DNA from 2 places in the Limnohabitans sp. INBF002 genome. Region 1 is predicted to be linked to the other one. Evidence: predicted binding sites of a transcription regulator. Region 1 holds the regulator's gene; the other holds the start of a gene.
The links. The regulator FNR, encoded in region 1, switches genes on or off when oxygen is low (the NO sensors DNR and NnrR bind a similar motif). The targets are predictions, from matches to a motif close to TTGATNNNNATCAA.
Positions count from the first base shown of each region.

Region 1 (5,370 bases):
GTCGGCTTGCAGGTATTTGTCAAACACCATGGCCACACCACGCACAAAGAACCAACCCAGCTCAGTCACGTGAATACCAGCGTCATCCATGGTCAACAACCCTTGTTCTTGCATTGCCTCTAACGCTTTGATCTCTGGGGCGAAATACTGCTTGAAGTCCACCAAATGCGACAACTCCACCGATTCAAACAGCACACTGCCTTGGCACATCAGCGCCATGATGACTGTGCGGCGCACCAAGTCATCACGCGTCAGAGCCATGCCACGCGCAACGGGCAAGCGGCCTTGGTTGAGCAAGTCGTAGTACTCGTCCAATGTTTTCACGTTTTGACTGAAGGTCGGCCCCACACGGCCAATGGAAGAGACGCCCAAGGCAATCAAGTCGCAATCAGGCTGCGTGCTGTAGCCCTGAAAGTTGCGGTGTAAACGGCCTTGGCGCTTGGCCACCGCCAGCGCGTCAGTGGGCAATGCGAAGTGATCCATGCCCACATACACATAGCCCGCGTCCATCAGCACACGCATGGCGCTGGAGAGCATCACCAGCTTAGAGGCCGCAGGTGGCAAATCTTGGGTATGGATGCGGCGTTGCGGTTTGAAGCGCTCGGGCAAATGGGCGTAGGCATACAACGCGATGCGGTCTGGACGAAGCTTGACCACCAGGCCCAGCGTGCGCTCAAAGGTCTCAGGCGTTTGCATGGGCAGGCCATAAATCAAATCCACGTTGACCGACTCAAACCCCAACTCGCGCGAGGCCGCCACCAAATCAAACACTTGCTCTGCGGGCTGGATTCGGTGCACCGCCTTTTGCACGGCGGGTTCAAAGTCTTGCACGCCAAAGCTCAAACGGTTAAAGCCCTGTTCGGCCAAAGCGGCCAATCGTTCGCGCGTGACCGTGCGTGGGTCAATCTCAACCGAATATTCGCCACCCGGCGCAAACTGAAAATTACGGCGCAACATAGACATCAGTTGCGCTAATTCATCATCACTCAGAAATGTGGGGCTCCCCCCGCCCAAGTGGAGCTGCGACACCACTTGGCCTTGACCTAAGTGCGCAATGTTGAGATCAACCTCGCGCTCTAGATAACGCAAATATTCGGCGCCACGCTCATGGTGCTTGGTGATGATTTTGTTACACGCACAGTAATAACACAGCGACTCACAAAACGGGATGTGCACATACAGCGACAAGGGGTAGGCTTTTGCGCCCACACCATCGCGGCGTTGCTCTAGCGCTTGCAAGTAGTCAGCCTCACCAAATGCCTCCACAAATCGGTCTGCGGTGGGATACGAGGTGTAGCGCGGCCCAGCCACGTCATAGCGCCGTAAAAGTTCTGGATTGAGGACAAGAGAATGCATAAGTTCACACCTAAATTTGCGCTCCATAATAGGCGTGTAGACACATTAAAAAGTTGACCTGCATCAACACAAACGACTGTCAGCACCCATGAATTCCACCAGTATCAAAGTCGCCTGTTCCAATTGCAATTTGCGAGAACTCTGCATGCCTTTGGGCTTGAATGAGAGCGAAATGGAACGTGTGGATGAGGTGGTGGCGACGCGTCGCAAAGTGACTCGCGGTGATAACCTTTTCAGAAATGGTGACAAGTTCAACGCGCTGTTCGCCATTCGCACAGGGTTCTTCAAGACACGCATCTCATCTGAGGATGGCCGCGATCAAGTGACGGGCTTTCAAATGGCGGGCGAAATCATTGGCCTAGATGGCATTGTGAGCGACCACCACACCTGTGATGCTGTCGCGCTCGAAGACGCTGAAGTGTGTGTGATGCCGTTTGATCGCATTGAAGAGTTGTCACGCGAAATTACTTCGCTGCAACGTCATGTGCACAAAATCATGAGCCGTGAAATCGTGCGTGAAAACGGGGTGATGTTGCTGCTGGGCAGCATGCGGGCCGAAGAGCGCTTAGCCGCCTTCTTGCTGAACCTGGTGCAACGCTTGCACGCCAGGGGTTTCTCTCAATCAGAATTGGTTTTGCGAATGACGCGTGAAGAGATTGGCAGCTACTTAGGACTCAAACTAGAAACCGTGAGCCGCACGTTTTCTAAATTTGTGGAAGACGGCATTGTTGAGGTCAAGCAGCGCCACGTGCGCATCCTCAATCCAGATGCGCTCAAACTCATCGTGAACGCACAAACCTGTCAGCCAGTTTAAACCGCCACAGGTTCGCAGCACACCTCTTGCTTAGGGCAACCATCTGGCCGCTCCGTGGGCACCAAGGGGCAACGGTTCACCTCAAATGGCGACACCGAGAGCAAGGTTGTCAAAGCACTTGATGCCGCTGTGATGGCCCAAAAAACAAAAAACGACAAGGTGTACACACCTTGTCGTGAAAGCTCGATGGGCTGACCAAACCATTGCATGTCTTGCGGATCCACAAATGCAAACACCAGCATTTCCAAAACACCCGCCACTAAAAAGGCGGGCCATGCAATCCACATCATTCGCTGAGCCAACATTCTGATTCTCCTGAGAAGGAACTAATTCAGTTTAGGGCTGAATGCGCCAAAAAGTTATGGGGTTTTCGCGGGGGTGTCTGGCTTGGCTGATTCAGCTTTGGGAGTCACCACATGGTTGCGCGCCTGCATGGCGGGCGCCAACTGCATGTCTTTTTCTGCTGCCAAGGTTTTGTTGATGTCTAAACCTCGGCGGTAATAGTCGTCGGCCACCACGGGATCAGGGACGCGAATCGCAATCGCCAAGGTGATGAAGCCAGCCACGACCACCGCAGCAGGCCCCGCAATGATGAGCCATACATGGCCGTATTGCCACCAAGGTTTGGTATCAGGTGTGTCTTGTTTCATGATGCATTACCTAGGAACGATGAACACAGATTTCTCGACCACGAACTCATCAGTACCCGAAGCCTGAATTTCAAACATGATTTTGTGCGACCCACCTTCGGCAGAACCATAAGGAATATCGGCTCGCAATACCACCCAACGGGCTTGTGCAGGGTCAACCATTACCTCTGTGTCAGTCGTGATTTTCAGGCCGGGCAAGCCTTTGACGGACAAATGGTACGTTTGAACAGTTTCAGCCGCATTCATGATTTGCAAACGGTACACGTTTTCCAGTGTGCCGAACTCAGTAATCCGTGACAAGGTTGAGCGATCGCGTACAACGTCCACCTTAAAGGGGGTGCGCAAACTGAGTGAAACAAATAAACCCACCGTCACCGCCACCAAGATCATGGTGTAAATCTGAATACGAGGTCGCATCAAGCGTTGCCAGATTTGTTGAGGCGTCCACTTGTTATCCATCGCATTTTGTGTGGAGTAGCGAACCAAGCCACGTGCATAGCCCATCTTATCCATGACGGTATCGCACACATCGGCGCACGCGCCACAACCAATGCATTCGTATTGCAAACCATCGCGAATATCAATGCCTGTCGGACACACCTGAACGCACAAGGTGCAATCTACACAAGCACCTAAGTTCAGGACACCCGTCTCTGCTTTCTTTGAGCGTGGGCCACGTGGTTCGCCGCGTTCAGTGTCATAGGTGACGATCAGCGTGTCGTTGTCAAACATGGCGCTTTGAAAGCGTGCGTAAGGGCACATGTATTTACACACCTGTTCGCGCATGAACCCAGCGTTGCCATACGTGGCGAAGGCATAAAAGAACACCCAGAACAGTTCCCATGAACTCATCTGCGTCAGGAAAAACTCCATTGCCAGCTCACGGATGGGTGTGAAGTAACCCACAAAAGTGAAGCCAGTCCAGATCGACAAGAAGATCCAGATGATGTGCTTGTACCACTTCTTAACCAACTTCTCCAACGAGAAGTCTGCGTCGTCCAAGCGCATACGGGCGGAGCGGTCGCCTTCGACCTTGCGCTCAATCCACAAGAAAATTTCGCTGTAAACCGTTTGCGGACAGGCATAACCACACCACAAACGCCCCGCCACTGCCGTGAACAAAAACAGCGCCAAGGCTGAAATCACCAACAAGCCCGTGAGATAAATAAAGTCTTGCGGGTACAAGACCAAACCAAAAATATAAAACCTGCGCGACGCCAAATCGAACAGCACCGCTTGACGTGTACCCCACTCAAACCAAGGCAAACCGTAAAACACCAGCTGCGTCAGGACCACCAAAATCCAGCGCCAATAAGCAAAGATACCCTCCACAGAGCGAGGGTAGATTTTTTTCGATGCAGCATAAAGCGAGACCATCGCCTCGTCCGCAGAGCCCGAAGGCTCTGGAACGATGGGGATGGTCTTGCGCTGCTTGGAGTCGTCAGCAGAGTTCAAAGCGTTTTACTTCGCAACAGCAGGTTTATTCGAGAAGCCCCAAACATAGGCGGTCAACACGTGAATTTGTGATTCAGTCAAACGGCCTTCTTGTGCTGGCATTTGGTTGACCTTACCGTTGTTGATCATCGCGGTGATGGCTTCTTCGCCCCAGCCGTGCAACCAGATCTTGTCGGTCAAGTTAGCCGAGCCCATGGCTTGCATACCTTTGCCGTCAGGACCGTGACACGCAGCACATGCACCGAACTTCGACTTACCCAAAGCGGCACGCACAGAGTCGTGTGGGCTACCAGACAAACTCAACACATAGTGCGACACATTGCGAATGTCGTCTGGTGTTCCAACAGCTGCCGCCATAGGTGGCATTTGACCAATACGCCCTTTGGTGAGGGTCTCTTTGATCTTGTCAGTCGTACCACCATGCAGCCAATCGCTGTCTGTCAAGTTGGGGAAGCCTTTTGAACCGCGGGCGTCAGAACCGTGGCACTGTGCGCAGTTGTTCATGAACAAACGCTCGCCCACAGCCATGGCTTTAGGGTCTTGCGACAGTTGTTCGGGTGTTTGCGCGTTGAAAGCAGCGTACAAAGGCTCAAGCTCTTGGTTGGCCTTGGCCACTTCAGCTTCGTATTGACCTTGCGATGTCCAAGCCAACTTACCTGCATAGCCACCCAAACCTGGGTAAGCAATGAAATACACCACAGCAAACACCATGGTGATGATGAACAGCCACAGCCACCAACGTGGGAGGGGGTTGTTCATTTCACGCAAGTCCTCGTCCCAGACGTGGCCAGTTGTGCCGTCTTCTTCGTGCGCTGACACTTTGACTTTGGCCGAGAACCACAGCAAAAATGCGCAGTACACGATGCCAAAAATGGAGATGGACGATACGAAGATCGACCAAAAATTACTTGTGAAATCACTCATGATTCGATTCCTTTACAAAGGCCTCTAGGCCTTAGTCTTGATCGAGGGGCAGCTTTGATGCTGCCTCAAAATCTTCTTTGTTACGTCGAGAAAAAGCCCACACCATGATGCCGATGAACACGGCAAACGAAATCAACGTGGTCGCGATTCGCAGATCATTGACATCCATGG
Region 1 is NZ_AP027055.1:814,412-819,781, reverse strand. Features, by position in the region: gene hemN (oxygen-independent coproporphyrinogen III oxidase) at 1-1,356, opposite strand, end outside; gene fnr (fumarate/nitrate reduction transcriptional regulator Fnr) at 1,433-2,170, shown strand; gene QMG15_RS04135 (hypothetical protein) at 2,167-2,475, opposite strand; gene QMG15_RS04130 (FixH family protein) at 2,530-2,820, opposite strand; gene ccoG (cytochrome c oxidase accessory protein CcoG) at 2,827-4,197, opposite strand; gene ccoP (cytochrome-c oxidase, cbb3-type subunit III) at 4,282-5,199, opposite strand; gene QMG15_RS04115 (cbb3-type cytochrome c oxidase subunit 3) at 5,231-5,368, opposite strand.

Region 2 (5,370 bases), 130 kb from region 1:
CACACGGCTGACGGCGTGAAAGTGGCGCGTGAGCACCTCAAGGCTGGTGTGCCCATGATTGTTTTGGAAACTGCGTTGCCCATCAAATTTGCCGCCACCATCGTGGAAGCCTTGGGTCAAGAGCCCCATCGCCCAGCCAAGTTTGAAGGCATCGAAGCTTTGCCAAAGCGTGTGCAGGTGATGAAGGCAGATGTGGCGCAAATCAAAGCCTACATCGCCAAGCACTGCGACCTCGCATGAAGGTCGTCGCCTTTGCCGGTTATTCCGGCTCAGGAAAAACCACCTTGGTGGAGCAGTTGATTGGTTGCATGCGCATGCGTGGGCTTCGCGTGTCGGTGGTCAAACACGCGCACCACAACTTTGACATCGACAAGCCCGGCAAGGACAGCTGGCGTCACCGCGAAGCGGGCGCGTTTGAGGTGCTGGTGGCATCCAACCAACGTTTGGTGTTGCAGCGACAGTTTGAGCAGCCTGCGCAGCTCTCTGTGCACCACCTGTTGGCCGAGGTGTACGACGGCGTGGATTGGGTCTTGGTCGAAGGCTTTAAGAAGAGCGATTTGCTCAAGGTCGAGGTCTGGCGCAAAGCCTCTGAGCAGCCCGTGCGCTACCCCGAGGACGACTTTGTGGTGGCCATCGCCACCGATTCGCCACAAGATCTGCCAGAGGCCACGCAACGTCCTGTGCTCGACTTGAACGATGCCTACGCCATCACTGAGTGGCTGGTCGCCAACCAAGACCGTTTCGAATACAACCCGCCTTTGCTATGACCCGTCCTGCTTTGCTTTCACTCGATGACGCGTTGCCGCAATTGCTGGCGCAAGCTCAAGTATTGACAGGCGTGCAATCGGTTTCTACCTTTGAAGCCGATGGCCGCGTGCTGGCGCAAGACGTGGTTGCTGCCTTGCAAGTCCCGCCTCAGGACAACAGCTCGATGGACGGCTATGCGTTGCGTGCAACAGATTGCGCGCAAGCAGGCGCGGTGCTACGCGTGACGCAGCGCATTCCAGCGGGCACATACGGCACGCAGCTCCATGCAGGCGAGGCCGCGCGCATCTTCACGGGCGCCCCCATTCCCCCCGGTGCCGATGCCGTGGTGATGCAAGAAGACTGTGAAGCCTTAGAAGGCGAACACGTCAAAGTGAACAAGGCCGTGCCCGCAGGGCAGTGGGTTCGACGCTCGGGTGAGGATGTCACACGCGGCGCCACGGTGCTCACCCAAGGCACGCGCTTGACGCCCGCTGAGTTGGGTTTGGCAGCCAGCATTGGTTTGGCACAGTTGCAAGTGTCTGCGCGTCCACGCGTGGCCTTGTTCTCGACGGGCGATGAGTTAGTCATGCCCGGCGATGTGGCCCCTGAAGCCATGCCTGCTGGTGCGATTTACAACTCCAACCGTTTCTTCTTGCGCGCCATGTTGCAGCGCTTGGGTTGCGAGGTGACCGATCTGGGCATCGTGCCCGACAAGCGCGACGCCACCATTGCCGCTTTGCGTGATGCAGCTTTGCACCACGATTTGATTTTGACCAGCGGTGGTGTGTCGGTGGGTGAAGAAGATCACATCAAACCCGCGGTGGAGAGCTTGGGCGAGTTGAAGCTGTGGCAACTGGCCATCAAGCCCGGCAAGCCCTTTGCTTACGGCAAGGTGAACCGTGATGGTGACGCTTGTCACTTCATGGGCTTACCCGGCAACCCCGTGTCTAGCTTTGTGACGTTTTTATTGTTGGTTCGTCCGTTTGTGTTGGCCTTGCAAGGCGTGACGCAGACAGACGTGAAGCGCACCGAAATGACGGCCCATTTCGATTGGCCCCGCGCTGACAAGCGCCGCGAGTTCTTGCGTGTCAAACGCAACGCGCAAGGCGGCTTGGATTTGTTCCCCAACCAAAGCTCTGGCGTGCTCACTTCCGCTGTGTGGGGCGATGGCGTGGTGGATAACCCTGCTGGGCAAACCATTTCAAAAGGCGATACCGTTCGCTTTATTTCCTTTGCGGAGTGGCTGGCATGAAGGTCAATCTCAAATACTTTGCATCCATTCGCGAAGCCATCGGACAGGGCAGCGAAAGCGTGGGTACACAAGCTGCCACGCTTCAAGCTTTGCGCGACGAGCTGATTGCTCGTGGGGGTGCCTACGCCGAAGTGCTGGCCCATGGCCGCGCCGTGCGCATGGCCTTGAACCAGGACCTGTGTGATGCGTCTGCCGCATTGAGCGACGGTTGCGAAGTGGCCTTCTTTCCGCCTGTCACCGGCGGCTAAACCCAGAGGCGCGCCATGTCATTCACCGTCAGCATCCAAACCCAAGACTTTGATGTGAGCCAAGAACTTGCCTCCTTGCGTGCGTGCGATGCCCGCGTGGGGGCGGTGTGTTCGTTTTTAGGCACGGTGCGCGAGCGTAATGACGGAAGCTCGGTGGCCAGCATGGAGCTGGAACACTACCCAGGCATGACTGAAAAATCCATCGCGGCCATGATGGACGAGGCTAAGACGCGCTTTGATATTTTCGCTGCCCGCGTGATTCACCGCGTGGGTTTGCTGCATCCTGAAGACCAAATTGTGTTTGTGGCCGTCACATCAGCCCACCGCGGCGAGAGCTTCAAGGCCTGCGAGTTTTTGATGGATTACCTCAAGACCCAAGCGCCGTTCTGGAAAAAAGAAGTCACGCCCGAAGGCGCACGCTGGGTCGATGCCCGCGTGAGCGACGACCAAGCTTTGGCGCGCTGGGGTATTAAAGCGAGCAATTCCGCTACGCCCTAAAGACGTGCGCCACCGCACTGACGGATGTGTGAGTGGATGGTTGAATCTGTGCTGCTTTGACCCATGTCAAAGTCGCCAGCAGCACGGCCACTTGAAATAGTCGGCAGCAGCCTCAAATACTGGCTAATTCAACAAATTTCTCGGAGTTTCCATGCGTATTGACAAACTCACCACCAAGTTCCAAGAAGCCTTGGGCGACGCACAGTCGCTCGCGCTTGGGGGCGATCACGCTTACATCGAACCTTCCCATGTGTTAGTCGCCATGTTGCGCCAAGACGATGGCCCTAAATCGCTCTTGCAACGTGCGGGCGCCAATGTGTCGGGCTTGTTGTCTGCTGCGGAAGACGCCATGAACCGCTTGCCCAAGGTCGAAGGCCAGGACCAGGTGCAAGTGGGACGCGACACCGTGTCCTTGGTTCAAGCGGCTGAAAAAGAAGCGATTAAGCGGGGCGACCAATTCGTGGCCAGTGAGTTGTTTTTGCTTGCCATGTGCGACAACAAAGGTCACTGGGGCAAGCTGGCGACTCAAAACGGTTTGAGCCGTAAGTCTTTAGAGGCAGCGGTCACGGCGGTGCGCGGCGGCCAAAAAGTAGACAACGCGGAGAGCGAAGGCCAACGCGAGTCCTTGAAAAAATACTGCATGGACCTGACCGAGCGTGCGCGTCAAGGCAAGCTCGACCCTGTGATTGGTCGTGACGATGAAATTCGCCGTGCCATTCAGGTGCTGCAGCGTCGCAGCAAAAACAACCCTGTTCTCATCGGTGAGCCAGGGGTGGGCAAGACCGCGATTGTGGAGGGCTTGGCCCAACGGATCGTGGCAGGCGAGGTGCCCGATTCCCTCAAAGGCAAGCGTGTGTTGTCGCTGGACATGGCCGCTTTGTTGGCCGGTGCGAAATACCGCGGCGAGTTTGAAGAGCGTCTGAAAAGCGTGCTCAAAGAACTGGCGCAAGACGAAGGCCAAACCATTGTGTTCATCGATGAGCTGCACACCATGGTGGGCGCTGGCAAGGCCGATGGCGCGATGGATGCAGGCAACATGCTCAAGCCCGCCTTGGCGCGTGGCGAATTGCATTGCGTGGGTGCGACCACCCTAGACGAATACCGTAAGTACATCGAAAAAGATGCGGCCTTAGAGCGTCGTTTCCAAAAAATCATCGTCGGCGAACCCACCGTCGAAGCCACGATTGCGATTTTGCGTGGCTTGCAAGAGAAGTATGAAGTGCACCATGGTGTAGAAATTACCGACCCCGCCATCGTGGCGGCAGCCGAGTTGAGCCATCGCTACATCACTGACCGTTTCTTGCCTGACAAAGCGATTGATTTGATTGACGAGGCTGCCGCCAAAATCAAAATTGAAATCGACTCCAAGCCCGAGGTGATGGACAAGCTAGACCGTCGCCTGATTCAGCTCAAGATTGAGCGCGAAGCTGTGCGCAAAGAAAAAGACGAAGCTTCGCAAAAGCGCATGGAGTTGCTCGAAGAAGAGATTGAAAAGATTGGCAAAGAGTACGCCGACTTGGACGAGATTTGGAAGGCTGAAAAGTCTTCTGCTCACGGCGGTGCGCAAATCAAAGAAGAGATTGACCGTCTGCGCCATCAAATTGAAGAACTCACCCGCAAGGGCGATTTCAACAAAGTGGCCGAATTGCAATACGGCAAGTTGCCCGAGCTTGAAAAGCGGATGAAAGAAGCCAACGCCCGCGAAAGCGGCAAGACGGCTGCGGCCGGCGGCCATCGCTTGCTGCGCACACAAGTGGGCGCTGAAGAAATTGCCGAAGTCGTGGCGCGTGCCACGGGCATTCCTGTGTCCAAGCTGATGCAAGGCGAACGCGACAAACTCTTGCAGATGGAAGACAAGTTGCATGACCGCGTGGTGGGCCAAGAAGAAGCCATCACCGCCGTGGCCAATGCCATCCGTCGCTCGCGTGCAGGCTTGGGCGACCCCAACCGCCCTACAGGTTCGTTCTTGTTCCTCGGCCCAACGGGTGTGGGTAAAACCGAGCTGTGCAAGGCCTTGGCAGGTTTCTTGTTTGACAGCGAAGACCACATGATCCGCATCGACATGAGTGAGTTCATGGAGAAGCACTCGGTCAGTCGCTTGGTAGGCGCGCCCCCCGGCTACGTGGGCTATGACGAGGGTGGTTACTTGACCGAAGCCGTGCGCCGTAACCCCTACAGCGTGCTGTTGCTGGACGAGGTGGAGAAGGCGCATCCCGATGTGTTCAACATCTTGTTGCAGGTGCTCGACGATGGCCGCTTGACCGATGGCCAAGGCCGCACGGTGGACTTTAAAAACACCGTCATCGTGATGACGTCCAACATTGGCTCGCCCATCATTCAGAGCATGGTGGGCCAAGACGCGCAAGACATCAAAGACGCGGTGTGGGATGAACTCAAGTCGCACTTCCGTCCTGAGTTTTTGAACCGCATTGACGAGACCGTGGTGTTCCACGCTTTGGATGCCGAGCACATTGCCAGCATCGCGGGCATTCAGCTCAAGATTTTGGGTGCGCGTTTGACCAAGATGGACTTGACCTTGGATGTGTCGCCTGCCGCTTTGGCTGAACTGGCGAAGGTAGGCTTTGACCCCGTGTTTGGTGCGCGTCCTCTGAAGCGCGCCATTCA
Region 2 is NZ_AP027055.1:941,395-946,764, forward strand. Features, by position in the region: gene thrC (threonine synthase) at 1-240, shown strand, start outside; gene mobB (molybdopterin-guanine dinucleotide biosynthesis protein B) at 237-767, shown strand; gene glp (gephyrin-like molybdotransferase Glp) at 764-1,999, shown strand; gene moaD (molybdopterin converting factor subunit 1) at 1,996-2,247, shown strand; gene moaE (molybdopterin synthase catalytic subunit MoaE) at 2,263-2,745, shown strand; gene clpB (ATP-dependent chaperone ClpB) at 2,897-5,370, shown strand, end outside.
Region 2: the regulator FNR is predicted to act here: its motif matches at 2,802-2,815, upstream of clpB (ATP-dependent chaperone ClpB).